Regions from separate parts of the Dyella sp. 01N448 genome, predicted to be linked through region 1. Evidence: predicted binding sites of a transcription regulator. Region 1 holds the regulator's gene; the other holds the start of a gene.
The links. Region 1 encodes FliA, which starts transcription of late flagellar genes. Its sites were predicted from a motif close to TAAAGTTTNNCNNNCNNNGGCCGATAA; they were not measured.
Positions count from the first base shown of each region.

Region 2: AC1DKY_RS05000 (methyl-accepting chemotaxis protein) is a predicted target of FliA. The motif match lies at 11,830-11,856, and genes of this name have one in related genera.

Region 1 is NZ_JBFTQX010000011.1:43,924-58,749, reverse strand. It holds gene flhB (flagellar biosynthesis protein FlhB) at 1-544, shown strand, start outside; gene flhA (flagellar biosynthesis protein FlhA) at 555-2,645, shown strand; gene flhF (flagellar biosynthesis GTPase FlhF) at 2,789-4,213, shown strand; gene AC1DKY_RS16880 (nucleotide-binding protein) at 4,210-5,151, shown strand; gene AC1DKY_RS16875 (RNA polymerase sigma factor FliA) at 5,153-5,926, shown strand; gene cheY (chemotaxis response regulator CheY) at 6,055-6,462, shown strand; gene AC1DKY_RS16865 (protein phosphatase CheZ) at 6,459-7,100, shown strand; gene AC1DKY_RS16860 (chemotaxis protein CheA) at 7,104-9,059, shown strand; gene AC1DKY_RS16855 (flagellar motor protein) at 9,061-9,801, shown strand; gene motD (flagellar motor protein MotD) at 9,817-10,968, shown strand; gene AC1DKY_RS16845 (chemotaxis protein CheW) at 11,021-11,482, shown strand; gene AC1DKY_RS16840 (AI-2E family transporter) at 11,569-13,506, shown strand; gene AC1DKY_RS16835 (SphA family protein) at 13,711-14,655, shown strand; gene AC1DKY_RS16830 (DUF2252 family protein) at 14,674-14,826, opposite strand, start outside.
Region 2 is NZ_JBFTQX010000003.1:204,149-218,974, reverse strand. It holds gene AC1DKY_RS05045 (sensor histidine kinase) at 1-799, opposite strand, end outside; gene AC1DKY_RS05040 (sensor histidine kinase) at 796-1,947, opposite strand; gene AC1DKY_RS05035 (ABC transporter permease) at 2,053-2,838, opposite strand; gene AC1DKY_RS05030 (ABC transporter ATP-binding protein) at 2,838-3,752, opposite strand; gene AC1DKY_RS05025 (aminotransferase class III-fold pyridoxal phosphate-dependent enzyme) at 4,040-5,545, shown strand; gene AC1DKY_RS05020 (lamin tail domain-containing protein) at 5,720-8,542, shown strand; gene AC1DKY_RS05015 (PsiF family protein) at 8,761-9,105, shown strand; gene AC1DKY_RS05010 (ATP-binding cassette domain-containing protein) at 9,369-10,967, shown strand; gene upp (uracil phosphoribosyltransferase) at 10,999-11,640, shown strand; gene AC1DKY_RS05000 (methyl-accepting chemotaxis protein) at 11,888-13,525, shown strand; gene AC1DKY_RS04995 (EAL domain-containing protein) at 13,539-14,826, shown strand, end outside.

The sequences.
Region 1 (14,826 bases):
CTCCATCCTCGCATTGATTGGTGGCGCGGACGCGCTGTACCAGAAGTTCGACCACAACAAGCGCCTGCGCATGACGCGCCAGGAACTGAAGGACGAATCGAAGGAAAGCGACGGCAACCCCGAGCTCAAGGGCCGCATCCGCCAACTGCAGTTCCAGATGGCGCGCAAGCGCATGATGCAGGAGCTGCCCAAGGCAGACGTGCTGGTCACCAACCCTTCGCACTTTGCCGTGGCCCTGCGCTACGACGAAGGCCGCATGGGCGCGCCACGCGTGATCGCCAAGGGCATGGACGAACTGGCGCTGCAGATCCGCCTGGTCGCTTCCAGCCATCGCATCCCCACCGTGGAAGCGCCGCCGCTGGCCCGCGCGCTGTATGCCACGACCCAGATCGATCGCGAGATTCCCTCGGCGCTGTACGTCGCCGTGGCGCAGGTGCTCGCCTATGTCTTCCAGCTCAAGCAGGCGGTGTCGCGCGGTGATGCGCCGCCGTCGGCGCCGCAACCCGATGTTGATCCGGACCTGATGGGTCCCTACAAGTTCTGACGGAACAGTGATGGCAAACACGACTGCCCTAGGCAATCTCAAGATGCTCGGACGCCGCGGCCTCGGTGCGCCGGTGATCATGCTCGCCGCGCTGGCGATGCTGATGCTGCCGCTGCCGCCGTTCCTGCTGGACATGCTCTTCAGCTTCAACATCGCGTTGTCGCTGGTGATCCTGCTGGCGGTGATCTACGTGATGCGCCCGCTGGAATTCGCCGCGTTTCCCACCGTGGTGCTGATGGCGACCTTGCTGCGCCTCGCGCTCAACATCGCCTCCACGCGCGTGGTGCTGCTCAATGGCCACGACGGCCCTGGCGCCGCGGGCAAGGTGATCGAAGCTTTCGGCGAGTTCGTCATCGGCGGCAATTTCGCGGTGGGCCTGGTGGTGTTCGCCATCCTCACCATCATCAACTTCGTGGTGGTGACCAAGGGTGCCACCCGCGTGTCCGAAGTGACCGCGCGCTTCACCCTCGATGCGATGCCCGGCAAGCAGATGGCGATCGACGCCGATCTCAATGCCGGCCTGCTCAACCAGGAACAGGCGCGCGACCGTCGCCAGGAAGTGCGCGAGGAAGCGGACTTCTACGGCTCGATGGACGGCGCCTCCAAGTTCGTGCGCGGCGACGCCACCGCCGGCATTTTGATTCTGATCATCAACATCGTCGGCGGCTTCTTCGTCGGCATCTTCCAGCACGGGCTTTCCGCCGGTGAAGCCGCCAAGACTTATACGCTGCTCACCATCGGCGACGGCCTGGTGGCGCAGGTACCGTCGCTGATGCTGTCCATCGCCACCGCGGTGATCGTGACGCGCGTGTCCAAGTCCACCGACATGGGCAAGCAGCTCGTCGGCCAACTGTTCGGCCAGCCGCGTGCGCTCGCCGTGGCGGGCGTGGTGCTGGGCGTGATGGGACTGATCCCGGGCATGCCCAATATCGCCTTCCTGCTGCTGGGCGGCACGTGTGGCGGTGCGGCGTGGCTGATGATCAAGCGCGATCGCGAAGCGGTTGAGCGCGTGGCGAAAGCTGCCGCCGAGGTGCCGCCGCCGGCCGCGCCGACGGAACGTCTCGAACTGGGTTGGGAAGATGTCGCCAGCGTCGATCCGCTGGGCCTGGAAGTAGGTTATCGGCTGATTCCGCTGGTGGACACGCACCAGGGCGGCGAGCTGATGGGCCGCATCAAGTCGGTGCGCCGCAAGCTCTCGCAGGAGCTGGGCTTCCTGGTGCCGCCGGTGCATATCCGCGACAACCTCGATCTTGGTCCCAACACCTATCGCATCAGCCTGATGGGCGTGCCCATGGGCGAGTCCGAGGTGCACAACGATCGGCTGCTCGCGATCAACCCCGGTCGCGTGCAGGAGGGGCTGCAAGGCATCGCCACGCGCGATCCGGCGTTTGGCCTGGAAGCGCTGTGGATCGAACCGGGCCAGCGCGAAACGGCGCAGAGTCTGGGCTACACCGTGGTCGATCCGGCCACCGTGGTCGCCACGCATCTGTCGCACATCCTGCAGAGCCACGCGCACGAACTGCTCGGCCATCAGGACGTGCAGCAGCTGCTCGATCGCCTCGCGCAGACCACGCCCAAGCTGGTGGAAGACCTGGTGCCCAAGCGCCTGTCGCTGGGCGTGGTGGTCAAGGTCATGCAAAACCTGCTGGCCGAGCGGGTGCCGATCCGCAATATGCGTTCCATCGTCGAATCCTTGGCGGAGCACGCCAACCAGAGTCAGGATCCCGGCGCCCTCAGCGCTGCCGTACGCGTGGCGCTCGGTCGCCAGATCGTCCAGGAGATCTCCGGGCTCGGTACCGAGATCCCGGTCATCACGCTGGCGCCGGAGCTGGAGCAGATCCTGCTGGGATCGCTCGCAAATGGCGGCGTAGCGGGCGCCGCGGTGGAGCCAGGCCTCGCCGACCGCCTGCAACAAGGCGTTGCCGACGCTGCGCGCAAGCAGGAAATGAGCGGCGAACCGGCCGTTTTGCTGGTCGCGCCGCAGCTGCGTCCGTGGCTCGCACGCTTCACTCGCCATGTGGCACAGAACCTGCACGTACTGGCTTACAACGAGGTGCCGGACAACCGCCGAGTGCGTTTGGTGCAGGCATTGGGTCGCTGAATCAAGCAGACGAGAGAGGGAATAGGGATGAGTAGCGAGGGCGCAAACATCGAGTCGTTGGCGAATGGGCAGTACGTGCCACGAGGCACGGCCGCGCAGGTTCGCCGCTCGTCCCTCGTCCCTGTTTCGCGGAGCAGCAAGGCATGAAGATCAAGCGTTTCGTGGCCCCGGATATGCGCCAGGCCATGCGTGAAGTGCGCGAAGACCAGGGACCGGATGCGGTGATCCTGTCCACGCGCCGGATGGACGACGGCATCGAGATCATCGCTGCCGTGGATTTCGACGAAGCCCTGGTGCGCGAAGCCGCGCGCCACGGTGCGCCGCTGGAAGTGGAAAACCGCGCACCGGCTGCCGCCGCGTCGCACCGCGATGTGGAAGCCTCCGTTGCACGCCGTGCCGACGTCATGCCGCCGCCGCTGCCGACGGCGAACCGTCACGAGGACGATGGCGTGACCGTGTCGCTCTCGCGTCGCGCCACCGCCGCGCCGCGCATGGAGCCGACGATCGAAACGCTGGGGGCCCGCAAGCCGGCCGCATCGCAGGCCAAGGCGCTGGAAGAAAAATCCGCATCGGTGGAATCTGCGCAGGCCAATGTGGCTGGCGAGGTCACCGCCTCGATTCACCCCTTGCTCGAACGCGCCATGCAGGACACCGCACGCGTACGCGCCGAACTGGGCAGCCTGCGCGACCTGCTGGAAACGCAGCTGTCCAGCCTGATCTGGAACGACCTGGAACGCCGTCAGCCGATGCGCGCCCGCGTGCTGCGCGAAATGACGCGGCTCGGCATCGAACCGGATGTGGCCCGTCAGCTGGTCGGCGAGTTGCCGGTCGAGATCAACGCCGAGCAGGCGCGCTATCTGCCGCTGGGCGTGCTCAGCCGCAGCCTGTCGATCAGCCCGCGCGACCATTCGGAGCGTCGTGGCGTGACTGCGCTGGTCGGTCCCACCGGCGTGGGCAAGACCACCACCATCGCGAAACTCGCCGCGCGTGCGGTGATGCGCAACGGCGCATCGCAGGTCGCGCTGGTCAGCACCGATCACTACCGCATTGGCGCCGCGGCGCAGCTGGAACATTACGGCCGCCTGCTCGGCGTGCGCGTGTATCCCGCCTACGACGCCGACAGCCTGCGCCATGTACTGGAATTGCTGCGCGGCCACCACACCGTGCTGGTGGATACCGCCGGCCTGGCCGGCGGCGATCCGCGCCTGGCCGAACAGCTGGAAGTGCTGGGCAACGGCGGCGATCTGCGCGCCTGCCTGGTGATGGCGGCGAATGCACATGCCTCGTCGCTGGACGAAGCGGTGCGCGCCTACCTGCCGGTCAAGCCGCACGCCTGCATTCTCACCAAACTCGACGAGGCTCCCAGCCTCGGCGGCGCGCTGTCGGTGCTGATCCGTCACCGACTCGCGCTCGACTACGTCACCGATGGACAGCGCGTGCCCGAAGACATCGCCACAGCCGATGCGCGGGTGCTGGTGTGCCGTGCCGCGCAAGTGCTCAAGGGCACGGCGCCGGCCGATGACGTGGTGATGGCGGATCGCTTCGGACTAGCGGTGGCAAGTGCATGAGCGGTGTCTTTGCAATGAACCAGGCGATGGGGTTGGAAAGCATGCTGCGTGCGCTGACCGAACGACATAGCCGACAGGCGCCGGTCCAGGACCAGGCGTATGGATTGAGCGGCTCTGCGCCGCGCAAGCGTTGCCGCGCCATCGCGGTGGCCGGCGGCAAGGGCGGCGTGGGCAAGACCACGGTATCGGTGAACCTGGGCATGGCGCTCGCCGTGCAGGGTCACCAGGTGATCCTGCTCGATGCGGACATGAGCCTGGCCAATATCGACGTGCTGCTCGGCCTCACGCCCACGCGTCATATCGGCCACCTGCTCGACGGCGTCTGCTCGATCGAGGATCTGCTGATGACCGCGCCGCACGGCCTCAAGGTGGTACCGGCCGGTTCGGGCACGCGTCGACTGGCGCAGCTGGGGGCGGGCGAGCACGCGGCGGTGATCCGCGCGTTTGACGATCTGGTGACACCGCCGGACTACCTGGTGGTGGATACCGCCGCAGGACTTTCCGACAACGTGGCGATGTTCGCCGCCGCTGCCGATGACGTGGTGGTGGTGGTGTGCGACGAACCAGCTTCGCTCACCGATGCGTATGCCTTGCTCAAGGTACTCAGCCGCGATTTTGGCGTGCGCCGCTTCCGCATGGTGGCGAACATGGTGCGCAACCTGGGCGAAGCCAGGCAGCTGCATCAGAAACTCGCACGAGTTTGCGATCGCTTCCTCGATGTGGCGCTGGAATTCATGGGCCATGTCCCGCATGACGAACGACTCAAGCAGGCCATCCGTCGCCAGAGCGCGGTGGTGGACCTGTGGCCGTCGAGCCGGTCGGGATTGGCATTCAAGCAATTGGCGGGTGCGGTCGATACATGGGGTGAACCCGAGCGACTGGGCCTGGATCGCATCGCCTTTTTCAGCAGGCAGGCCGCAGTAGCAACGGGGTGGTGACATGAGTGTGGCTTCCGAATATCTGCAGCTGACGCGGCAGAGTGCCGACGAACTGGTTCGCCAGCACGCTCCCTTGGTGCGAAGGATCGCCTATCACCTGATGGGTCGATTGCCGCCCAGCGTGGACGTGAGCGACCTGATTCAGGCCGGCATGATCGGTTTGCTGGAGGCCGCGCGCAATTTCACCACCGGCAAGAATGCGAGCTTCGAGACGTTTGCGGGTATCCGCATCCGTGGCGCGATGCTCGACGAATTGCGGCGCACCGACTGGACCCCACGGTCGGTGCATCGAAAAGTGCGCGAAATGGCGGAGGTTGTTCGTCAGATTGAAATCGAAACCGGTTCTGATGCCGATGACGCCGAAGTGATGCGGCGACTGGGCATGGGCGCCGAGGAATATCACCAGGTGCTGGCCGACGCGGCGAGTGCACGCCTGCTCAGCCTTTCCGCACCGGACGATGCGGATGGTGGCGCAGCGTTCGACGTGGCCGACGGCGACAGCCTGAGCCCGGCGGACAGTGTCGAGCACGAAGGCATGCGCGAGGCCCTGGTGGAAGCCATCGGCGGCCTGCCCGAACGCGAGCAGCTGGTGATGTCCCTGTACTACGAGGAAGAACTGAACCTCAAGGAGATTGGTGCGGTGCTCGGCGTGACTGAATCGCGCGTGTGCCAGATCCACGGCCAGGCCATCGTGCGCTTGCGAGCGCGGATGAGCGGTTGGCATGAGGGGCAGGAGAGGAAGGCTGGAAAACGTAAAGGGGCGAGGGGCGAGTAACAAGGGCGCGAGCCCGGACGGTCGCTGCGCCGATCAGGGTCGAACCGACGTTCGGTCGTTGCGTCCGCGCAATTCGTCCCTCGTCCCTGTTCAACACAAGTCATATCTACGCGCAGCGGAGAAAGCGTTTGGACAAGAATATGAAGATCCTCGTGGTGGACGACTTCTCCACCATGCGGCGCATCGTTCGCAACCTGCTGGTCGAGCTGGGTTTCAGCAACGGCCTGATCCAGGAGGCCGACGATGGCGAGAACGCCCTGACCATGTTGCGCAACAACGCCTTCGACATGGTCGTGACCGACTGGAACATGCCCAACATGACGGGCATCGACCTGTTGCGCGCGATCCGCGCCGAGCCCTCGCTGAAGGGCATGCCGGTACTCATGGTGACCGCCGAGAACAACCGCGACCAGATCATTGCCGCCGCCCAGGCCGGCGTGAACGGCTACATCGTCAAGCCGTTCACCGCCGCGACCCTGCAGGAAAAGCTGAGCAAGATCTTCGAACGTCTGGCCGCCAGCGGAGCCACCGCATGAACGCACAAGTTTCCCTGATGGCCGGCGAAGCGATGCCGCCTGAACTGCATGACCTGCTCAACAGCGCTGATGGTGCTGCCTTTGAAAAGGCCCTCGACGCGCTGGTGCGCGAGCGCGAACAGCGCGTGTTCCGCGCACTCGGCCTGCTTGCGCGCGATCTGCACGATGCGGTGCGCCGCCTCGGCGGCGACCTCGCCCAGGAAGGCGTGCCGGGCAGCGTCGCCGATGCACGCAAGCACCTGGAAGACGTGCTGGAAATGAGCTCGCAGGCCGCGCATCGCTCGCTCGATTTCGTCGAGCGCATGCGTCCGCAGGCCGACGCGCTGGCCGAGAACGCCGGTGCCGTGATCGATGGCACCACTGAAGGCGAAGTTGCGCATGTGCTGGCGACGCAGTCGCAGGCGTTCGCCCATGCTTGCCGCGATGGCCTCGCCGATTTCGTGGTCGCGCAGTCGTGGCAGGACCTTTCGGGTCAGCGCATCAAGAAGGTGGTGAATTTCATCGGCAGCGTGGAGAACTCGCTGCTGGAACTGGTGAGCCTCACCGGCGCGCTGGCGTCGGGCGAAGCCGCCGCCGGCCCGGTCAAAGTCACCAGCCAGGATGAGGCGGATCGTCTGTTGAGCGAATTCGGTTTCTGATCGATGGATCCCTCGTTCGACAACGAGTTGCGCGACGATTTCCTGGTGGAAGCCGGGGAACTGGTGCAGCGCCTGGGCGATCAGCTGATCGGGCTGGAGGCCTCGCCGCGCGACGCCGAACTGTTGAACGCGGTGTTCCGCGCGTTCCACACGGTGAAGGGCGGCGCGGGCTTTCTTGCGATCGAGCCGATGGTGCAGCTGTGCCATCACGCCGAGGATCTGCTCAACGTGGCGCGCAACGGGCAGTTGCTGCTCGATGCCAGCCGCATGGATGCGCTGCTGGAAGCGTTGGATCTGCTCAACGACATGATGGCGGCGCTGGCCGGCGGCACGGCGATGGCGATGCCGCCCGCTGGCCTGCTGCAACGCCTGACGCCGGGCAAGGCCGCTGCACCGGCGCCCAAGCCGGTGGCCGCGCCGGTAGCGCCGCCGCCGAGCGACGGCACGATCGACGATTCCGAATTCGAGGCCCTGCTCGACAGCCTCTACGGGAACAGCGGCGCACCGGGTGCGCCCGCGGCGGTGGCCGAATCGGGCAGCATTTCCGACGACGAATTCGAAGCCTTGCTGGACAACCTGCATGGCAAGGGCGGCCAGCCTGGCGCGACGACGAACGCGGCCGTCGCATCGTCAACCGCAGGCACGATCTCGGACGACGAGTTCGAATCGCTGCTCGACAATCTTCACGGCAAGGGCGGACTACCGGGCGCGAGCGCGCCGGCATCCGCTCCTGCCCCCGCACCTGCTCCCGCCGCCGCACCGGCTAAGCAGGCGGCGCCGGCGCCCGAAAACACCGTGCGCGTGGACACCGCCCGCCTCGACGCCCTGGTGCACCGCGCCGGTGAGCTGGTGCTGGTGCGCAACCGACTGCTGAGCCTGGCGGCCAAGACCGGCGATGAAACGCTCGAGCTGGCCGCCACCGAACTCGATCGCGTGGCCGATGCCTTGCAGAACGCCGTGCTCGGCATGCGCATGCAGCCGGTGGGCCGCTTGTTCCAGCGCTTTCCGCGCATCGTGCGCGATCTTTCGCGCCAGCTCGGCAAGGAAGTGGAACTGATCCAGGAAGGCGAGGGCACCGATCTCGATCGCAGCCTGGTCGAAGCGCTCGCCGATCCGATGGTGCACCTGATCCGCAACGCGCTCGATCACGGCGTGGAAATGCCGGACGAACGCGAACGCGCCGGCAAGCCGCGCAAGGGCAAGGTCACGCTGGGCGCGAGCCAGCGCGGTGAGCGCATCGTGATCACCGTGTCCGACGACGGGCGCGGCATGAATCCCGAGATCCTGCGCCGCAAGGCGGTGGAGAAGGGGGTGATGGATGAGGCGCAGGCTTCGCGCCTCACCGAGAACGAATGCTACGAAATTATTTTCCGCCCTGGCTTCAGCACGGCCGCCACCGTCTCCGACATCTCCGGTCGCGGCGTGGGCATGGACGTGGTGAAGACGCGCGTGGTGGAGCTGGGCGGCACCTTGTCGGTGCGCTCGCAGCTGGGCAAAGGCAGCACGCTGGAGCTGGCCGTGCCGCTGACGCTGGCGATCCAGCGCGTACTGATGGTGCGCGTGGGCTCGCGTCTGCTTGCGCTGCCGCTGAGCAATGTCGATGAAGTGTTCGAACTGGCCTCGGGGCAGCAACAGCAACTGGACGGGCGTGCGGTGGCTTCGCATCGCGGCCGCGCGCTCGCGCTGGCCAACCTTGGCGGCTGGATCGGTGTGGACGCTGCGCCGGGTCGCCACGTAGTGGTGCTGCACATCGGCCATATGCGCCTGGGCTGCCTGGTGCATGAAGTGCTTGGCCGCGAAGACGTGATGGTGAAACCGCTCGGCCCCCTGTTCGAAGGCGTGCCCGCCGTGGCGGGCGCCACCGTTACCGGCGACGGCCGTCTTGCGCTGGTGATGGATCTTGCCGGCTTGTCCGGCAGCGACGGTCAACTCCTCCCATCCCTCCGAGTGAATACCTGACATGGATCTGGTAAGTCTCATCGGGACGATCCTGGCCTTCGTGGTCGTGATCGTCGGCACCATCCTCAAGGGTTCCAGCGTGGAAGCGCTGTGGAATCCGGCGGCGTTCGTGATCGTGTTCATGGGCACCATCGCGGCACTGCTCGTGCAGAACTCCGGCAAGGTGCTCAAGCACGCGATGTCGATGTTCCCGCTGGTGTACAAGCCGCCGCAGCACCAGCCATCGGATCTGATCAGCCGCATCGTGGGCTGGAGCGAAATTTCGCGTCGCCAGGGCCTGCTGGGCCTGGAGCCGCAGATCGACGCGGAAAACGACACCTTCGTGCGCAAAGGCCTGCAGCTGCTGGTCGACGGCAGCGAGCCCGAGGCCATCCGCGGCGTGCTCGAAGTCGAAGTGGGCGCGCGCGAACACCATGATCTGGCCGGCGCGAAAGTGTTCGAGCAGGCAGGCATCTTCTCGCCGACCATGGGCATCATCGGCGCGGTGATGGGCCTGATGGCGGTGATGCAGAATCTGGCCGATCCGAGCAAGCTGGGCCACGGCATTGCCGCCGCGTTCGTGGCGACGATCTACGGCGTGGCGCTGGCCAACTTGTGGATGCTGCCGATGTCGGCGCGCCTGAAGGCGCTGATCCACAAGCAGACGCAGATGCGCGAAATCCTCATCGAAGGCCTCGTCTCCATCGCCGAGGGCGCCAACCCTCGCCAGATCGAAGCGAAGCTCCAGGGTTACCTGGCGTAACGGAGGCGCAGCGTTGTGGCCAGGAAGAAGAAACACCACGAAGACCACGTCAATCACGAGGCCTGGGCCATTCCCTACGCCGACCTGATGACGCTGCTGCTCGCCTTCTTCGTGGTGATGTACGCGGTCTCGGTGGTGAACGAAGGCAAGTACCGCGTGATGTCCAACTCCATCATCGAGGCGTTCAATGGCTCCAGCCACGTGATCGCGCCGATGCCGCAGACGCGTGCGCAGCCGCACAATGTCGATCCGGCGATTGCCTCGCCGGGGAGCCAGCCGGGCGCGGCGACCATCCCGGTAAGCGTGCCCATTCCGGGACGTCCGCAGATGGTGCGCGCCGTGGATACCCGTGCCGCCTCGCCGGTGGAGGAGAAGCGCAATCTCGAAGTGATCCGCGACCAGGTGGTGCGCGCGCTGCAGCCCTTGATCGACAAGCAGATGGTGATCGTGCGCAAGACCACCTCGTGGCTGGAAGTGGAGCTGCGTACCGACATCCTGTTCCCCAGCGGCGTGGCGAAACTGTCGCCGGAAGCCAACGAAGTGCTCAACAGCATGGCCTCGATCCTCAAGCCATTCCCCAATACGGTGCGCATCGAGGGCTATACCGACGACAGGCCGATCAACACCGCGATGTATCCGTCCAACTGGGAGCTGTCCGCCGCCCGCGCGGCGAGCGTGGCGCGCCTGTTCACGGAGCAGGGCGTGGATCCGACCCGCCTGGGCATCATGGGCTGGGGCGAATACCACCCCAATGCCGACAACGCGACGGAAGACGGTCGCAATCGCAATCGCCGCGTGCTGATCGTGGTGCTCAGCGAAGAAGGCGAGCCCAAGCGATTGGAAAACAATGCACCAGGCGCAGGCCAGCTCACCGCCGACAGGCAGGGCGCCCCGGCTCCCGCAGCCTCTGTCGCGTCCCCGGCCAGCGCCGCCGTGGTCGCCAACACCAAGCCCGCCACAGCCGTGCCCACGGTGGAAGTGGTGGCGCCACGGTTGATCGACGAAGTTCCGGTGAACCAGGTAATCCTCGCCAAGCCCCAGCGCAGCGTGCCGGAGGACGTCGACTCCGGTCCGGAAGTGACGCCACGCGCCAGTCTGCCCAACGTCGCGGCGGGCGCGATCACCGTGGGATCGGCCCACGTGGCCGCGCCGGAGCATGGCCCGTGATTTGCAAGCCGGTAGTACCCAACACCCATTCCACCGTCGGGGAGCCATCGCCATGAAACATGTACAGAACGCCCAGCACTGGCTGTCCTTCCGCATCGGCGGGCAGTTGTATGCCGCGCCGCTGACGCAGGTGAGCGAAGTGTTGCGCGATGGCGAGCTGACCCCGGTGCCGGGTTCGGCGCACGACGTGCTGGGCATCCGTCACCTGCGCGGCCGCATTGTGCCCGTGCTCGATGGACGCCGGCGCCTGGGGCTGCCCGACGAAATGCGTGTCGACCCATTCCAGGTGCGTCAGGTGATGCTCTCGCACGGTCCGCATCTGGTCGGCATTCGCGTGGACGCGGTTGGCGACCTGCTGGACGCCGCAGCCGCCGATATCGCACCGCCGCTGCCGGGCGCCATGGCGCGTGAAGACGATCCCGTGCACGGCGTATTGCCATCACAGGGCGGCTTCGTAGCCTTGCTGGATGTGCGCCGCCTGTGCCGCTTGCCGCTGGAACAAGAAGCGGCCTGACCCAACCGACATCGGGCAAGGCTATCCTTGCGCTATCCGGGACGACGTCGTCGTCCCGGACACGCCGCGGTGTAGAGGAGATGCCCATGTCGTCGCAAGACCCCACTTTGCCCGCCGTGACGGCGAGCCAGCGCGCCGTGGTCATCATCGCCGCGGCATCGGTGCTGGCGTTGCTGTACTTCGGGCGTGAGGTGCTGGTGCCGATCATCCTGGCGCTCTTTCTCAGCCTGCTGATGGCGCCATGGGTGCGCTTGTATCGCCGCATCGGCCTGGGCCACGGCATGTCGGTGATGATTGCGGTGCTGGCGCTGGTGGTCATCGTCACCGGCACGACGGCGATGATGGGCACGCAGGTGGTGCATGTGGCGCGCAGCCTGCCGCAATACGAGGCGACCATTCACACCAAGGTGCAGTCGCTGCGCGAACAAACGGTGGGACGCCTGGATCTCCTCAGTGGCGAACTGGGCAAGGTGATCGACGAATCCGGCCAAGGGTCGGCACCTGTCACGGGTGCGGCCGCGCCCCCTTATCTGACCAACGCGCCTGCCGTGCCCAAGCCGGCATCAACCGCGACCAAGCTGCCTAGTGCGCCGGTGTCGGTGATCACCCGGGTGCTGTCCACCGCGTGGGTCCCGGTGGAAACGGCGGGCATCGTGCTGGTGGTCCTGATTTTTGTGCTGCTGGAACACGAAGCCCTGCGCGACCGCTTCATCCGTCTCGCCGGCGGTGCGGACCTGCGCGCCACCACGGCCGCGATCAACGATGCAGGCGAGCGGCTCTCGCGCTTTTTCATCTCCACTTTCTCGGTCAACTTTGGCGTAGGCGTGGCGATCTGGCTGGGCCTGGCCGTCATCGGCGTGCCCAGCGCCCTGCTGTGGGGCCTGCTCACGGCGGTGATGCGCTTCGTGCCTTACATCGGTGTGTGGCTGGTGGCTGCCGTGGTGAGCTTGTTCGCGGCCGCCGTGGCGCCGGGCTGGTCGCTGCTGCTGATGACAGTGATGTTGTACCTGGTGGTCGAGATCATCGTGTCGCAGCTGATCGAGCCGTTTCTGTACGGGCACACCACGGGCCTGTCGCCACTCGCCGTCGTAGTGGCCGCGATTTTCTGGAGCTGGTTGTGGGGTCCGGTGGGCCTGCTGATGTCCACGCCGCTGACGCTTTGCCTGGTGGTGGCGGGCCGTCACGTGCAGGCGTTGAACCTGCTCAATATCCTGCTCGGGGACACGCCGGCGCTGACCATGCCGCAACGCGTGTATCAGCGCGCCTTGTCGGGCGATGCGAGCGAGATCTTGAGCGAGGCGCGCGAATTCCTGAAACGCAAAAGCTTCGCCGCATATTGCGACGCGGTGCTGCTGCCCGCGTTGCAGCTGGCGCGCATCGACCTTGCGGCTGGCGCGATCAGCACCGAACAGCAGACCGCGGTCAAGCGCGCCATCGTGACCGTGGTGGAGACGCTCGACAGCCATGAAAGCAAATGGGCGCGCTGGCGCCGCCGCAGCTCGGTGCTCGAGAGCGTGAGCATCGGCCGCAGCCTGCGCCAGCATCGCGAAGATGCGTTCGGCCGCTGGCAGGGGCCGCTCGCCGTAGCGCCGCGCTCGGTGGTGCTTTGCCTGGGCCTGGGTTCGGTGGCCAGCGACTTTGCCACTGAACTGCTCACCCGCATCCTGCGCGACCTGAATATCGATGCGCGCCATCTTTCCGTCGAGGATTTCGCGGCCTTCGACGCCGAGCCGCATCCGGAAGCCACCCCCAATGCCGTGTCGATGGTCTACATCGTCAGCACCCACCCGACCAAGGAGCGCGAGAGCTTCGATGAGGCGGTTGCGTTGACTCACCGCGGGATTCCGGATGCCTGCCTGGTCGGTGTGTTCTTTCCCGAGCCCCTGGCGGCGACGGAAGTGGAGCCGCCGGTCAATGCCGAGCTCAACGAAGTCGTCACGTCGCTGGAACAGGCGGCGCAGCAGGCGATTGCGCGCTTTCCGGAAGGTGGCGTGGAGCGCGAGCAGCGCAGTGCTGCGATCTGAAACGGCGCTGACGCCGCACAATGGACCCGCCGCGACGCAGCTTTTTTGACACGCGGCCCGGGTGCCGTTCTGCGTATTTCTACGTAGATCCAGTAGGTGGATTTTCGCTTGTCCGGCTCCTTTGATCCGTAGAGGCTGAGGCCGTGCGGGCAGTGCTGCTGCCGCACGAAACGCGCATGCCGTCGCGCCACGCCCGGAGCTGTCATGAAACGAATCGCGCTGTATTGCGCCCTGTTGGCTGCGCTATTGGCCCTGCCACTGCATGCCACGGAAACCGGCGTCGGGCGCTCCATCACGGGTATGCAGGCAACGTCGTATTCGGGCCTGATTCCCCCGGCCCCCGGGCTGACCTGGCAATACGGCTACGCGTATTACGACGGATCGATCAGCGCATCCAAGCAGGTGCCTATCGCCGGCGGCGGCTCAGCGCTTGGCCTCAAGGCGGAATTCCAGCTGGCCACGATCACCGGCCTGTACATCTGGAAGACGGCGCCTTCGTCGTGGAATTTCGCCTCGATGATGACCATGCCGTTTGCCTACGTCGACGCCAACGTCAACGCACGGCTCGGCGGCTTCAGCGCGAGCAAGTCGTCCCACGTGCTGGGGCCGTACGACTTGTTCTTCGCGCCGGTCATCGCCAGCCATCATTTCAGCCAGACGCAGCACATGTCGTTCTCGCTGTACTTCTATGCGCCCACCGGCGACTACAAGGATGGCCGCCTGGCCAATGCCAGCCTCAACACCTGGACTTTCTCGCCCACCATTGGCTATACCGGGTTGTTCGACCAGGGCTCGCTGGAATGGAGCGCCACCACGGCGGTGGATTTCTACACCAAGGACAAGGCGACCAATTACCAGAACGGGTCGGTGTATCGCCTCGATACGCTGCTGGTAAAGCGCTTTCCGACGGGTTGGGGCATCGGCGCCGTCGGCGGCTGGATTTATCAGCTGGAAAACGACACGGGACCGACGGCCGATCTCCTTGGCGGCTTCAAGGGACACGCACTGGCGGTCGGTCCGATGGTCAACTACCTCAAGAAGTGGCAGGGCGGCCAGGTCGAATTCTCGCTGCGCTGGCTGCACGAATTCGATGTCACCAATCGACTGCAGGGCAACCCGGCGATGTTGTCGGCCACGGTCACGCTCTGACTGTTCTGTGCGAACGATTCAGGCCTGGCCGCCCACGTAACGGCGGCAGTGGTCCAGATAATCGCGCTCATGCATCGACAGCAGGCCGGTCACGGCCTGCCATAGCCACGACGGTGCATCGAGGGTGCGCGAATGATTGCGTTGCAGTTCCTGGCACCACGACTTGCGCGT
Region 2 (14,826 bases), on a different contig from region 1:
CGGAGGCTTCCAGCATGAGCCGGGCCGACACCAGTTCCGCGGCCAGATCACCGCGCCGCATGCCGGTCACCGCCGTGCGCACTTCGGCCAGTGCATGGCGCGCGACGCGTTCGACTTCCTCCATTTCACGCTGGGCGCGCTCCGCATCGACCAGCGCAAGTTTGCGCGCGAGTTCGGACTTCAGCGCCACCAGCGACAAGGTGTGACCGAGCAAGTCGTGCAGGTCGCGGCCAATGCGTTCGCGTTCGGCCAGGGTGGCGAGGCGGCGTACTTCTTCCTGCGACAGACGCAGCGCCACGTCCTTGCGCTGGTTGTTCATGCGCAGGAAATGCCCAAAGCCCGAGGTCAACGACACGAAGACGATCAACAGCATGACCCAGGGCGAGACATGCAGCTCATAGGCGACGATAGCCGTAGGCATGGCCAGGATAGCCAAGGCCGTCAGCCAGCGACGCACCGACGACAGGTAGGCAAAGCACATGGCCGAGGAGACTACGTAACCGATCGCCACGCCGTTGTAAGGCCACACCATCAAACCGAGCACAGCGATGCCCGCGGCATACCAGGCCAGTTTTCGATAGGGCGCCGTGTATACCTTGAAGTGCAAATACAGATACAGCGGCACTGAGATCAGCGTGGGCACCAGCCAGCGCGTCCATACGGCCCGGGGATCGGTGATCGGCCCGATCAGCAGCGCAGCGACCCACACCAGATTCGCCATGGCCTCCCAGCGCAGGTAACTGGAGGAGCCGAGCCTGCCCAGCAGGGAGTCGGGATGCGGTTTCAGCCAGCGGCTCATGTCGCCTGCCGCTCCTGCGGTGACCAACCTGTCGCGGGCGAATCGGGCGTCCCGTCGATCTGGCCAAGGTCGCGAAATACCGAGCGCGGACGCAGCGGCACGGTGATGATCAGGCGGGTGCCTTGTCCCACCGGCGAGAGCACCTCCAGGGTGCCGCCCAGTGCTTTGACCCGTTCGCACATGCCCTTGAGGCCATTGCCGTGTACATCGATGCCGCCGCGTCCATCGTCCTGGATGCACAGCTTCAGAGTCTGATTGGCAACGTCGGTGAGCACCCGCGCACGACTTGCTCGCGCGTGCCGCGCGATGTTGGTGACGGCTTCGCGCAGGACGAGTGCCAGTCCTCGCTCGACCTCGACCGGCAAGGAAGGCGGCAGCTCGCCGCATTCGAACGATACGGCCGACGATTCCAGCATCAGTCGCGCCGCGGCAAGCTCGGCGGCCAAGTCGGTGGCGCGGATGCCTGAGACGGCCGTGCGAACCTCCGACAAAGCATGCCGTGCCACGCGTTCTGCCTCGGCCATTTCGCGCTTGGCCGCTTCGGTATCGCGATCGAACAGCTTGCGCGACAGCTCCAGCTTCAAGGTGATCAGCGACAGCGTGTGTCCCAGCAAGTCATGCAGGTCGCGACCGATACGCTCGCGCTCGGCCAGCGCCGCCAGCCGGCGTACTTCATCGTGCGACAACCGAAGCTCGGCCTCCTTTTCCTCACTGAGGCGCTCGGCGTGCACCACCAGGCCGACAATGATCGAGGTGACGGGTATCCAGATGATCGCCTGCCACGGATAGTGCAGCAGGCGCACCTCGACGATGAGCATCACGTTGAGGAGTGCCAGCAGCCCCATGTAGAGGCTCAGCTTCATGCGGCAGCTGCGCAGCATGATGGTGCCGTACACGAAATAGGTGAGCCCGCTGGGGTACCAGCGCAGCAGCAGCATCGACAAGGCGACCAGCGCCAAGGCGTAGTAACGCGACTGGCGACGGGACGCGATGCAAGCCTGTGCATACAGAACCAGGAACAGCGGATAACTGAAGAGAGTGATCCAGGCCCACTGCCAGGTGTAGTGATCGAACGCGGGTATCACGAACACCCACACCGACCACAGCAGATGCACCGCATCCACCCACGGCGACTTGCCTTTGTGCATGCTGATCGCCGCCAGAGAATCCGGCGCCGGCGTAAACCAAGCTCGTAGCCACTGACGCACCGTGTCCCGCTCCCCGTGATCCGTCCGCCCTTCGTGCATGCTACTTCAACCCACCCGATGCAGGCGCCGGGCCGCCAGCAGGAAGAAACCCACGCCATAGGCCATGAGCACAAGCAGGTGCGGCCATGCGTTGGAGTGACCCAGCCCGAGCGAACCCAGCGCCAGTTGCTGCAGGTGGGCGCTGGGCCAGACCGGTGCCATGCGCTGCAGCGCCTGCGGGAGTGCGGAAAGCGGAATCCATAGCCCCGACAGGAACGACATGGGCAAATAGATGAGGTTGATGACGCCCGGCGCACCCTGACCTTTCACCAGCGTACCCACCAGCATGCCCAGTGCGCAGAACGGCAGCACGCCCAACATGCCGGTGACGATGAACACCAGCGCCTGCAGCACGCCCAACTGCACGTGCGCCAGACCGATGCCCAGCGCCAGCAGCAACAGCATCACCATGGCGGCGGCCAGCATCGCCATCACCATCTTGCCCAGCAGATACGCACCGGGCGGCATCGGCATCGCCCGCTTGAGCGTCAGCAGGCCGTTTTCACGCTCCATCGCCAAAGAGACGCCAAAGCCGAACAGACCCGGGCTCATCACGCCGAACACGCCATAGCTCGCCAGCAGATAGCGCGCCGTGTTCGCATCGGCGTTGTGATTCATCACGATGCCGAACAACAGGTAGAACATGGTGGGAAACAAGGTCACCGGCAGCAGGAAGCCGGGCGAGCGGAAGTAGCGCAGGCATTCGCTGCGCGCCTCCATGGCGTAGGCCGCGAGCAGGCGGCGAGACGTCATGCCTTCATATGGCAGGCTGTGGATGGCGGTCACGGACATTACGCAGCCTCCTTTTCAGCGACGCTCTCGCGGGTCAACTCGGTGAACGCCTCGGCGAGGCCGGCGCGACGCACTTCCAGCTCCGACAACAAGGGATCGGCATCGAGCAAGCGGCGCAGCACGCGTTCGGGCGCATCGCTGTGCAAAAGCAGGTGCGTCCCGTCGCGTTCGGCATGCGATACGTGCGGCCATTGCGCGAGCGCGCTCGCATCGAGATCGCTGATGCAGCGGATGCGCGTCACCGCTACATGCGCACGCAGCTCATCCACGCTGCCCTGGCTCAATACGCGGCCCTTGCCAAGCACTACTACGCGTTGCGCCAGCGCTTCGGCTTCTTCCAGGTAATGTGTGGTGAGCACGACGGAACAACCTTCGGCGATGAGTCGTCCAATCGCCGCCCATAGTTTTTGCCGTGCGTCGATATCCATGCCGACCGTGGGCTCATCCAGAAACAGCAACTCCGGCCTTCCGCACAACGCCAGCGCAAACTGCACGCGGCGCTGCTGGCCACCGGACAGCGCTGCATAGCGACGGGAGAGCAGATCGGTCACACCGGCCATCTCCGCGCTTTCCGCCAGTGAACGCGGCGCGGGGTAATAGCTCATGGTGAGGCGTAACAGTTCCGATACAGTCAGCGTCGATGGCAGAAAGGCCGACTGCAGCATCACGCCGATGCGACGGCGCGCGTCGATCGCCTGCGGATCCTGGCCAAACAATTCCACCTTGCCCGCGTCGGCGCGCAACAAGCCCAGCAGCAGGCTGATCGCCGTGCTTTTGCCAGCGCCGTTGGGGCCGAGCAAGGCGAGTAGTTCGCCGCGGTGCAGCATGAGGTCCAGACCATCCAGCGCCGTTAAAGCGCCGTAACGTTTGACTGCGCCAGACAGGCTGGCCACCACTGCGGCAGATGGGTTCATGGCTCCTCCTTGTTGCCTGCCATGCTAGGCAGTGCAAGGGTTTGCCGGCAGTTGACCCCGTCAGCTACCACACATGACAAGCGTCACCCGGGGTACCGGCGGCGACACCGCCGCGCTATGCTCAGGCAGTCGTTGCATTGCCACATCCGTGACGGATCGCAGTGCGGCATGGCTCTCACGGGCCAAGAGAAACGCTGAACGGTTTCGCGTTTCCGCAACGCATTCGTAGACATATCGATGCGCATGCCATCGGGACGGCAGGCAAGTCGACTTTGAAGGAGTTACCCATGGGTGTGATTGATCAGCTGCGCGAAATGCGCGAATTCGGCGGCGCACCGCAGACCAGTGGCCTCGATGAAGCCACCATCGAACGCTACGCGGGCAGTCATCCTGACCTGGTGCAGGCGATCAGCGATGCAGTGACGCGTCATCGTGAACTGCGCGCTGAACTCGGCGACTTCCTCAAGCTCGACGAAGCCGAACAGATGGCGCAGGTGCAGTCCGAATTCGTCAACTTCTATCCGGACGATGCCATCAACCCGTACCTGCCCGCTGCTGCGCGCGGCCCGTGGGTAGTGAGTTTCAAGGGCGCCGTGATCCACGACAACGGCGGCTACGGCATGCTTGGCTTTGGCCACAACAACGCCGCCATCGACGCCGCGCTGGCACGTCCGCAGGTGATGGCCAATGTGATGACGCCGAGCATCTCGCAGATGCGTTTTGCCAAGGCGATGGATCGCGAACTGGGCCGCCACCGCGACGGCAATCCGTATACGCGTTACCTCGCGCTCAATTCCGGTTCGGAGTCGGTGGGCCTGGCCTGTCGCATTGCCGACGTCAATGCCAAGCTGCTGACCGATCCGGGCGCACGCTATGCCGGTCGCACCATCAAGCGCCTGGTGGTCAAGGGCGCCTTCCACGGTCGCACCGACAAGCCGGCGCTGTATTCCGATTCCACGCGCAAGACTTACCTGCAGCATCTGGCCAGCTATCGCCACGAAGACACGCTGCTCACCGTGCAGCCTTACGACATCGCCCAGCTCGAAGCCGTGTTTGCCGACGCGGACAAGAACGGCTGGTTTATCGAGGCGATGTTCCTGGAACCGGTGATGGGCGAAGGCGATCCGGGCCGCGCGGTGACGCCGGAGTTCTACCAGAAGGCGCGCGCGCTCACCGAAGCGCACGGTTCGCTGTTGCTGGTCGACTCCATCCAGGCGGGCCTGCGTGCGCACGGCGTGTTGTCGGTCACCGATTATCCGGGCTTCGAGAAACTCGCGCCGCCGGATATGGAAACCTTCTCCAAGGCGCTCAACGCCGGCCAGTATCCGCTGTCCGTGCTGGCTGTCACTGCGCGCACCGCCGAGCTGTACCGCAAGGGCATCTACGGCAACACCATGACGGCCAATCCGCGCGCGCTCGATGTGGCGCTCGCCACGCTCGACCTGCTCACCGACGAGGTGCGCAACAACATCCGCGAGCGCGGCAAGGAATTCGTCGACAAGCTCAATGCGCTCAAGAACGAACTGGGCGGCCTGATCACCAAGGTGCAGGGCACCGGCCTGTTGTTCTCCTGCGAGCTGGCACCGGAGTTCAAGTGCTACGGCGCCGATTCGATCGAGGAGTTCATGCGCGAGCGCGGCGTCGGCGTGATCCACGGCGGTACCAACTCGCTGCGCTTCACGCCGCACTTCCTGGTGACCAGCGACGAAGTGGACCTGGTCGTTTCGCATGTGCGTCAGGCCCTGCTGCAGGGGCCGCGCAAGCTCAAGACGGTGAAGGCCGAAGCGGCCTGAGGCAGCGACATGACCGGCGTCGTTCACGCAACGTCGACGATGCCGGTCACACAGCAGAACGCAAAGCGCTTCGCAAAATGAAGCGCCGCCGCAACTTCCTTCGCAAAACTGTCGCAATAGCTACTTAGCCTCTCCCTGATGGGGTCCGCCCCGGACCCAGGAAGGGAGTGGTTAATGAAACCAACGCACATTCGACGTGCCCTATTAGTCGCACTGTTGCTCGCCCTGTCGGCAACCGCTGCGCAAGCGGCAGATCTCAACATCAGTCAGTTTCGCGTCCGTGGCCCCGCCGGCGGCAACGACGAATTCGTCGAGCTGTTCAACAGCGGCAGCAAGGCGCTGGATCTGTCGGGCTACAAATTCAACGCCTCCAACGTCAGCGGCACCACCGGCACGCGCCTGACGCTGCCGAGCGGCACGTCCATCGCGCCGGGCTGCTATCTGTTGCTCACCAACAGCGCGAGCAGCGGTTATTCCGGCAGCGTGGCCGGCGATCTCAAGTACAGCACAGGCGTCACCGACGACGGCGGTCTGGCCATCCTCGATGGTTCGGGCCAGCTGGTTGATCAGGTCGGCCTCTCCACTGGTTCTGCGTACAAGGCCGGCACGCCACTGGCGTCGCTCGGCACCACGAATGCCGATAAGGGCTATGGCCGCAAGCCCACGGCCGCGGGCCTGCCGCAAAACACCGGCGACAACCAGGCGGATTTCAACGTGGTGTCTCCCACGGCGCCGCACAACAGCGCAAGCTCGTGCGTCGTGCTGGGCCAGGCGTTGTCCATCGCCGATGCAAGCGCCACGGTGCGCGGTGCGGCGGACGTCCAAATGCCTTTCACCGTCTCACTCACCCAGCCTGCGCCCACGGGTGGCGTCGCGGTGCACGTGGCGACGCTCGATGGCACGGCTACGGTGGCCAATCATGACTACGACGCGCTCGATACCAACGTCAGCATCGCCGAAGGGCAGATGCAGGCGAACTTCAACGTGGTGGTGCACGGCCGCACCACGCCGAGCGACGACAAGGCCTTCGAGGTCAAGCTGAGCCAGCCCAGCGGCAATCTTCCGCTGTCGCGCGATACGGCGATCGGCGCGATCCTCTACGACATCCCGGTTGCTGCCGAGATCTGGCAGATCCAGGGGCGCGATCAGATCTCGCCGCTGCTCGGCAAGCCGGTTAAGACCACGGGCAACATCGTCACCGCGGTGGGCCCGGCGGGCTTCACCATGCAGACGCCCGACGCACGCGCCGATGCCGATGCGCTCACGTCCAACGGCATCTATGTGTTCACCTCCAGCACGCCGACGGTGGCGGTGGGCGATGTGGTGAACGTGGACGCCAGGGTCGCCAACTACTATCAGTTGCCCGAACTCACCAGCCCCGTGGTGACGGTGAGCTCGCATGGCGCGCGCCTGCCGAAGGCGGTGGTGTTTGGCGATGCGATCCCGTCGTCCGATCCGACCAAGCTGTCGTGCGGCGCAACCAACTTCCAGTGCTTCGTGGGCATGCGCGTGGTGATCGAGAACGGCATGATCAACACGGGCAACAAGCGTTTCAGCGGCGAGCCGTATGCGGAAGTGAGCATCACCGCGAACGGCAAGCGCTCGTTGCGTCTCCCCGGCGTGCGCTATGGCGTGCCGGTGCCTGACGGTGTGCAGCTAGCCAACTGGAGCGGCAACCCGGAAGTATTCAAGATGAATACCGCGGACTTCGGCGCCGTGCCGCTCAACACGCCGTTCGTGGCGGGCACCACGTTCCGAGCCGAAGGCATCATCTCCTACGACTTCGGTGCCTACACCTTCATCCCGACCAAGATCAGCTTGAAGCACGTCGCGGAAATGCCGCGCTCCGTTTCACTGACCGCGCCGTACGCACTGCGCATCGGTGCGTTCAACACCGAGCGCTTCTGCGACACCAACTTCAACACCGTCTTTACCTGCAGCGGCGACAGCAAGGAGCCGACGGCCGATGAAGTGGCCTTGAAGACGCAGCGCCTGTCCGCCTATATCGGCAGCGTGCTGCAGTTGCCCGACGTGTTGTCAGTGGAGGAAGTGAAGAGCCTGCCGCTGCTACAAGGTTTGGCCACGCAGTTGGGTGACGACTATCGCGCCAAGTACCAGGCCTACCTGGTGCCCGGACACGATCCCAGCGGCATCAACGTGGGCTTCCTGGTGCGCAGCGACCGCGTCCGCGTGGTGTCCGTGCAGCAGCTGGCCGCCGACGAAACCTGGAACGACAACGGCCAGACCGCGTTCGTGCACGACCATCCGCCGCTGTTGCTCACCGCCGAAGCGCGCGGCGTTCGCTTCCAGGTGATCTCGGTGCACATGAAGGCTCGCACCAACGTCGACGACAACGACGACAGCGCCGTGCGCGACCGTCAGAAGCGCTTCCTGCAAGCCAGTTCGCTGGCACGCCAGGTGCAAAGCCTGCAGGGCACCAATCCGTGGCTGCCGTTGATGGTGGTGGGCGACTTCAACGCCTACCAGTTCAGCGATGGCTGGGTGGACGTGGTGGGACTGGCCTCGGGCAAGTACAAGGACAGCGAAAACCAGCTGAAGCTGGGCAAGAACATCGTGCGCCCTGCCCTGTGGAATGCGGTCGAATCGGTGCCGCAGAACGATCGCTACTCGTTCCTCTACACCGAGGCATTTGGCCCGATCCAGGGCTATACCACGGCAGGCTCCGGCAACTCGGGCCGCGAGGTGCCCACCGTGCAAGTGCTCGATCATGCGCTGATGAACGATGTCGCCCGACTGCGCTTCCTGAAGATGCAGTACGGCCGCGCCGATCTCGATGCGCCGGTGCAGACCGAGGCCGATGCGGCCAGCGCCACCGACGTGCGCAAGGCGATTGGCGTGTCCGATCACGATGGTTTCGTGGTCGATCTGTTCGTGCCGGGATTGTTCGGCGAACAAGGCCATGGTCATCACGATGACGACGACCACGGGCATGGCCATCACGACGACGATGACCAAGGGCACGACCACGGTCACTGATCGGTAGCTTCAAATCCCTGGGAGGCCACGCCCGGCGACGGGCGTGGCCTTTCCTTTGGCGCCCCGCCAGGCTAAGAAAAGTCCGATTCTCCTGTCCCCCTCCGGCTTGCTGAACGGGACGCCTCGGCGACCACGCGCGCCCTCCCACGCGACCTGTCGGCAGGCATAGACTTGCGACGCCGGCGTTCGCCGGTCATGTCATCCAGGAGGGTACCCGCATGTCTTCGCGTTTGAGTCTGATGGTTGCCAGCGTTGCGCTGGCCTTCGCTGCCTCCACCGCCTTCGCCGCGCCGCAGGCGGCAAGCAGCAGCGCGCCCGCCAAGAACTCGCAGCAGCAGCGCATGACCGACTGCAACAAGCAGGCCACGGGCAAGACCGGCGACGAGCGCAAGACCTTCATGAGCAGCTGCCTGAAGGGCGAAAGCGCCGCACCGGCCAAGATGACCCAGCAGGAAAAGATGAAGGCCTGCAATGCCGATCCGCATGCCAAGACGCTCAAGGGCGACGAGCGCAAGCAGTTCATGAGCGCCTGCCTGAGCGGTACGCCCAACGCGGGCCATTGATCGCATTTTTGAGCAAGCCACCAGGGCGCCGGTTTTATCGGCGCCCTTTTTATTGCCGCTTGAGGTTCTGCTGCTATCCTGCGCACTCTCAAGCCTTCCAGGGATTCACCGCCGACATGCGCCTCTAAGCCGCTCGCCTGCCAACCGATTGCTCCCACTTTGGGTGCGTTGCGTCTGGCCACGAGTGACAGGGCGGTCGACATCCCACAGCGCGCTTAAGCGCCAGACCCCTTGTCGTATGCCACTCCCCTATCGGAGGGTCTATGACAGCCATAGCCATGTTTATCCATCAGCTCGGCTTTGCTTTGCCGGGTCGCGATCCCGTTTTCGAAAAACTCGAGACGTCCTTTTCCGTTGGCCGCCATGCACTGGTCGGACGCAATGGCAGCGGCAAGTCTCTGCTCGGTCAGATCCTTGCTGGCCGGATCGAACCCACCCACGGCCAGGTCGCGCGCACCGTCGAGCTCGCCTATCTACCGCAACGCTGGCCAGCGTTCGGCGGCAGCATCGCTGCGGCATTGGGCGTGGAGCACAAACTCGATGCGCTGCGCCGGATCGAGGCAGGCAGCGTTGATCCTGCGGATTTCCAGGCGCTTGCCGACGACTGGACCGTGTACGAACGGGCTAGTCGATGGCTGGAACAGGCCGCGCTACCGAGCGATCTGGCACGGCCATGGGAGAGCCTCAGCGGCGGCGAACGCGTGCGCCTGCAGCTCACGCAGTTGTTCGAACACGACCAGCATTTCCTGATACTCGATGAGCCGGGCAATCACCTGGATCGTCGCGGCCGGCATTGGTTGCGCGAAAAGCTGACGGCACACGCGGGCGGCTATCTGCTGATCAGCCACGACCGCGCACTGCTGGCCGACGTGGAAAGCATCGACGAACTCTCACCGCAAGGCTTGCGTCGCTATGGCGGCGACTACGCCGCCTATGCCGCGCGACGCGATGCCGACCAACAGGCGGCCGGGCGGCAACTGGATCAGGCGCGACGCGAGCAGAAGATGCTCGAGCGCAAACAGCACGAAGAGCGGCAACGTCTCGCCAGGCAACAACAGAAAGCCCAGCGCGAACGTGCAAACGCGAACATGCCCACCATCCTGCTGGATCGACGCAAGCAGCGCTCGGAAGACACCGGTGCCCGCCTGCTCACCGCGCAGCGTTTGCAACAAGCCAGGCAACACGAACAACTCTCCGAGGCCCGTGCTCGCGTGGACGTGCATCGCGCCCAGCGTTTCGACCTGGGTGAGCATGCGGCGACGCGTGCATCGTTCCAATTGCACGACTTCATACCGCCCTACGGACATGACCAGCCGATCAATCTGCATCTCGCACCGGGCGAACGCCTTTACCTGCACGGCGACAACGGCAGCGGCAAATCCAGCCTGCTCGCCGCCATCGCCGGGCGTTTACCCCCACGCGGCGGACAACTCCGGCGTGGCGAACGCTTGCTGCTGATCGACCAGCACTACAGCTTGCTGGATGACCAACACAGCGCTCTGGAGAACCTGCGCGAGCTGTCGCCCGGCCATGCACCGACGCGCTATCGCGAATATCTCGCGGGCATCGGCCTGCGTGGCGAGCGTGCCGACGTGGCCGCCGGTGCGCTGAGCGGGGGCGAACGCGTGAAGCTCGCCCTGCTGGCACTCGACAGCGCGCGTGAACCCTATGACCTGTTGCTGCTCGACGAGCCGGACAGCCATCTGGATCTGGACAGCCGCCAGCTGCTCGAGCAGGCATTGGCGACCTATCGCGGCTCGCTGATCCTGGTCAGCCACGATGCGGAACTGGTCGCGAAGGCGGGTATCGATCGCGAGCTTCGGCTGGACAAACCGCTCGCCCTCATCACGCCGCGTGAGTGACAATTCACCGACTCTGCCGCCAGGTTTGCCCATGAAAATCGTCGAAGTCCATCACCCCCTGATCCAGCACAAGCTCGGCCTGATGCGCCGCGCCGGCATCAGCACCAAGGAATTTCGCGAGCTGGCCTCGGAAGTGGCTTCGCTGTTGACCTACGAAGCCACCAAGGATCTGGAAACCGTCGAGCAGCGCATCGAAGGCTGGGCCGGTCCGCTCACCGTGCACCAGATCAAGGGCAAGAAGGTCACCATCGTGCCGATCCTGCGCGCCGGCCTGGGCATGCTGCCCGGCGTGCTCGACATGATTCCCGCGGCCAAGGTGAGTGTGGTCGGCCTGCAGCGCAACGAGGAGACGCTCGAGCCCATCACCTATTACGAGAAGCTCACCGGCCGCATGGACGAGCGCATCGCGCTGATCGTCGATCCCATGCTGGCCACCGCCGGCACCCTGATTGCCACGGTGGACATGCTCAAGGCCGCCGGTTGCAAGCGCATCAAGGGACTGTTCCTGGTCGCCGCGCCCGAAGGCCTCAAGCGCATCGAAGCGGCGCATCCGGATGTGGAGATCTATACCGCGTCCATCGACGAGCGGCTCAACGAGCACGGCTACATCCTGCCCGGGCTCGGCGATGCGGGCGACAAGATCTTCGGCACCAAGCAATTGCCCGCCAGCTGAGCATCGGCATCTCACGTTCCGCCAAAACCCCGCCCTCATCGGCGGGGTTTTTCTTTGACTCAAGCATGAGAAGTGCAGCACATAAGTCACGGAGACGACATCTTCCCGTGCCATGATTTCCGCGTCGCCTCGACCCCGCGAGGCAGTCATAACAAGTTGAAGATAAAGCGCTTTTCCTGCATTTTTGGCTAAAGTTACCGCGCGGTGAGCCGACAGCTCTTGCAGTTCCCTCACCCCGGACTTCCCCATGTTCAAGTTCTCCAAGCCGACCACCGGATTGACGCTGCGCCAGCGTCTGCTGTTGCGCCTGCTGGCCATCGTGTCGCTGCTGGCGATCACCTGCGTGGCCGGCATGGTGCAGTTGCATCGCGCGGACACGCGCATCCAGGGTCTGGTCGACGGTTCGCTCAGCCCGGTCGCCGACGTGGGCCGCGTGCAGAACGACTACAACAGCACACTGCAGGTGCTGGTCCATGCCGTGATGTCCCAGTTGCCCTCGGCGGTGGAAGACGCACACACGCGCATCCACGCCGATCGCATCGATGCCGAGCGCCACTGGAAGACGCTGCTGGGCAGCGAACTGGCGCAGGAACAGGCGCAGGCGCTCAAGCTCACCACCGCCCATCGCGCCGAAGCCGACCGCATCATCGACGAGACCCTCGCCCTGCTCGATGCGGGTCAGTTCGATATCGGCGGCCTCAAGCTCACCACCGAAGTGCAGCCGGCCTATGAGCCCCTGCAGAGCGACTTCGCCAACCTGTTCCAGTCCGCGCTTGCCAAGGGCAACAAGCAGGTGGCCATGCAGCGCGCGGCGGATCGCGACGGCATGGTGCTTTTGCTGGTGCTGCTGGGCGTGGCGCTCGCCGTCACCATCCTGATGGATGGCGCGCTGATGCGCTCGCTCATGCAACGCCTCACGCGCGCCACGCAGGTGGCCGAACGCATCGCCGCCGGCACGCTGGGCGAGGCGATCGACGTCGGCTCCAACGACGAGCTGGGCAAACTGCTGGGCGCGCTCGCCTCCATGGATACCCAGCTCACCCAGGTGCTGACCGAAGTACGCGTCGGTGCCGAATCGGTGGGCGAACGCGCGCGTCGGCTTGCCTTGGACAACGAAGCGCTGAGCTCGCGCACGCAGGCGCAAGCGGCCAGCCTGGAGCAGACAAGCGCGTCGATGACCCATATGGCGGATACCGCCGCACTGGGTGCGGGCCACGCCGATGGCGCAGCGGCCGCGGCACGCGATGCCCTGGAGCACGCCGAGCATGGCCGCCAGGTGGCAGACGAAGCCATCGATTCGATGCTCGCCATCGAAAAGGCCAGCCGCGATATCGCGGAGATCGTCGACCTGGTCGACAGCATTGCGTTCCAGACCAACCTGCTCTCGCTCAACGCAGCCATCGAAGCGGCGCAGGCAGGCGAGCGTGGCCGCGGATTCGCCGTGGTGGCCACCGAAGTGCGCCAGCTCGCGCGCCGTTGCGTGGATGCCGGCAAGGACATCCGTCGCCTGGTGGAACGCAGCGGCGACGCCGTCGTCACCGCACGCGAACGCGTGACGCGCTCGGGCGAGGCGCTCGACGGCATCGTGCTCAGCATCGCCAATGTATCGACGCGCGTCTCGCAGATTTCCGGCGCCACGCTGTCCCAGGTCAGTGGCATCGGCCAGGTCAATCGCGCGGTGATGGCAATGGACGGCATGACCCAGGCCAACGCCGAGCTGGTCGAAGACATCAAGTACACCGGCCGCGCGCTGGCCACCGATGCCGACACGCTGATGCGGCAAGTCGCGTTTTTCCGCCTTCCCCAAACGGAAGGCCACCACGGGTCGCCGCATGAAGCGGGGCTCTCATCTGCCAAGGTGCATCCAACGCGGGCCGCGGCCTGACATCGAACAGGGCATGCCAGCCAGACCCCTCCCCCACTACACGCCACAAGCCGTGCTTGAGCGCGCGCTCGCCGCAGGAAGCCTGCAGCCGGTCTTTCAGCCGGTGGTGCGCGTGGACACGCTCGAAGTGGTGGCGCACGAGGGCCTGAGCCGCTGTGCCTTCATGCCGGGCGAACTGTCGATCCTCGATCTGCTGGATCTGGCCCGCATGGAGGGCCGACTGGCGGAGCTGGAATTGCATGCCGCACGCACGCTATGCAGTGCGTTCGAAGCGCAGGCGGCAGCGGGCCGCCTGCTGGTGAACCTGAGCGCGCACGCCATCCTGCACGACACCTTGCGCCCGGACGACGTGCTGCTGGCACTGTCGGCCTGCGGCCTCGACCCCGCCCGCGTCACCATCGAAGTGACCGAGCGCGATGTGGTAGAAAGCCCTGCCCGCCTCGCCCATGCGCTGGGCTATCTGCGCGCGCATGGCATCCGCGTCGCGCTGGACGATTTCGGCAACGGCCATTCCAACTTCGAGATGTGGAACGAGATCCACCCCGACGTGGTGAAGATCGACCGATACCTCATCAACGGCGTGTCGCGCAGCGCGGGACGCCTGGCCATCGTGCGCTCGCTTTGCCAGGTCGCCGAATCGCTGGGCACCGACCTGGTCGGCGAAGGCGTGGAAGACCCGGCGGACCTGCGCGTCTTGCGCGACCTGGGTATCCCCTATGCGCAAGGCTTCCTGATTGGCCGTCCTGCCGAACACATTGTCCGCGAAGCCAGCGCCGAATCCCGGCAAGTGTTGCGTACGGCGGCAGTGTCAGTGCTGCCGCGCCCGCGCGGCCCGGTCACGCAGCGTCCCACGCAAGTGAGCCACCTGTTGATCGAGGCGCCCGCCGTGCAGCCGCGTCAGACCAACGACGAGGTGATGGCGCTGTTCGTCGATCATCCCGAGCTGCACGCGGTGGCGGTGGTCAAGGACGGGCATCCGATCGGCCTGATCAATCGCCGCCTGGTCAACGAGCGCATGGCGCAGCCCTTTGCCCGCGAACTGCTGGCGCGCAAGTCATGCACGGCGCTGATGAACAGCGCGCCGCTGGTATGCGATGAAAACCGCAGCCTCGAAAGTCTGGCCGACGTGCTGCGCGGCGAAGATCAACGCTATCTCGCCGACGGTTTCATCGTGACGCGCAAGGGCGTCTATCTGGGCCTGGGCACGGGCGAGGCCCTGGTGCGTCGCGTGAGCGAGCTGCGTATCGAAGCAGCGCGGCACGCGAACCCGCTGACCTTCCTGCCCGGCAATATCCCCACCA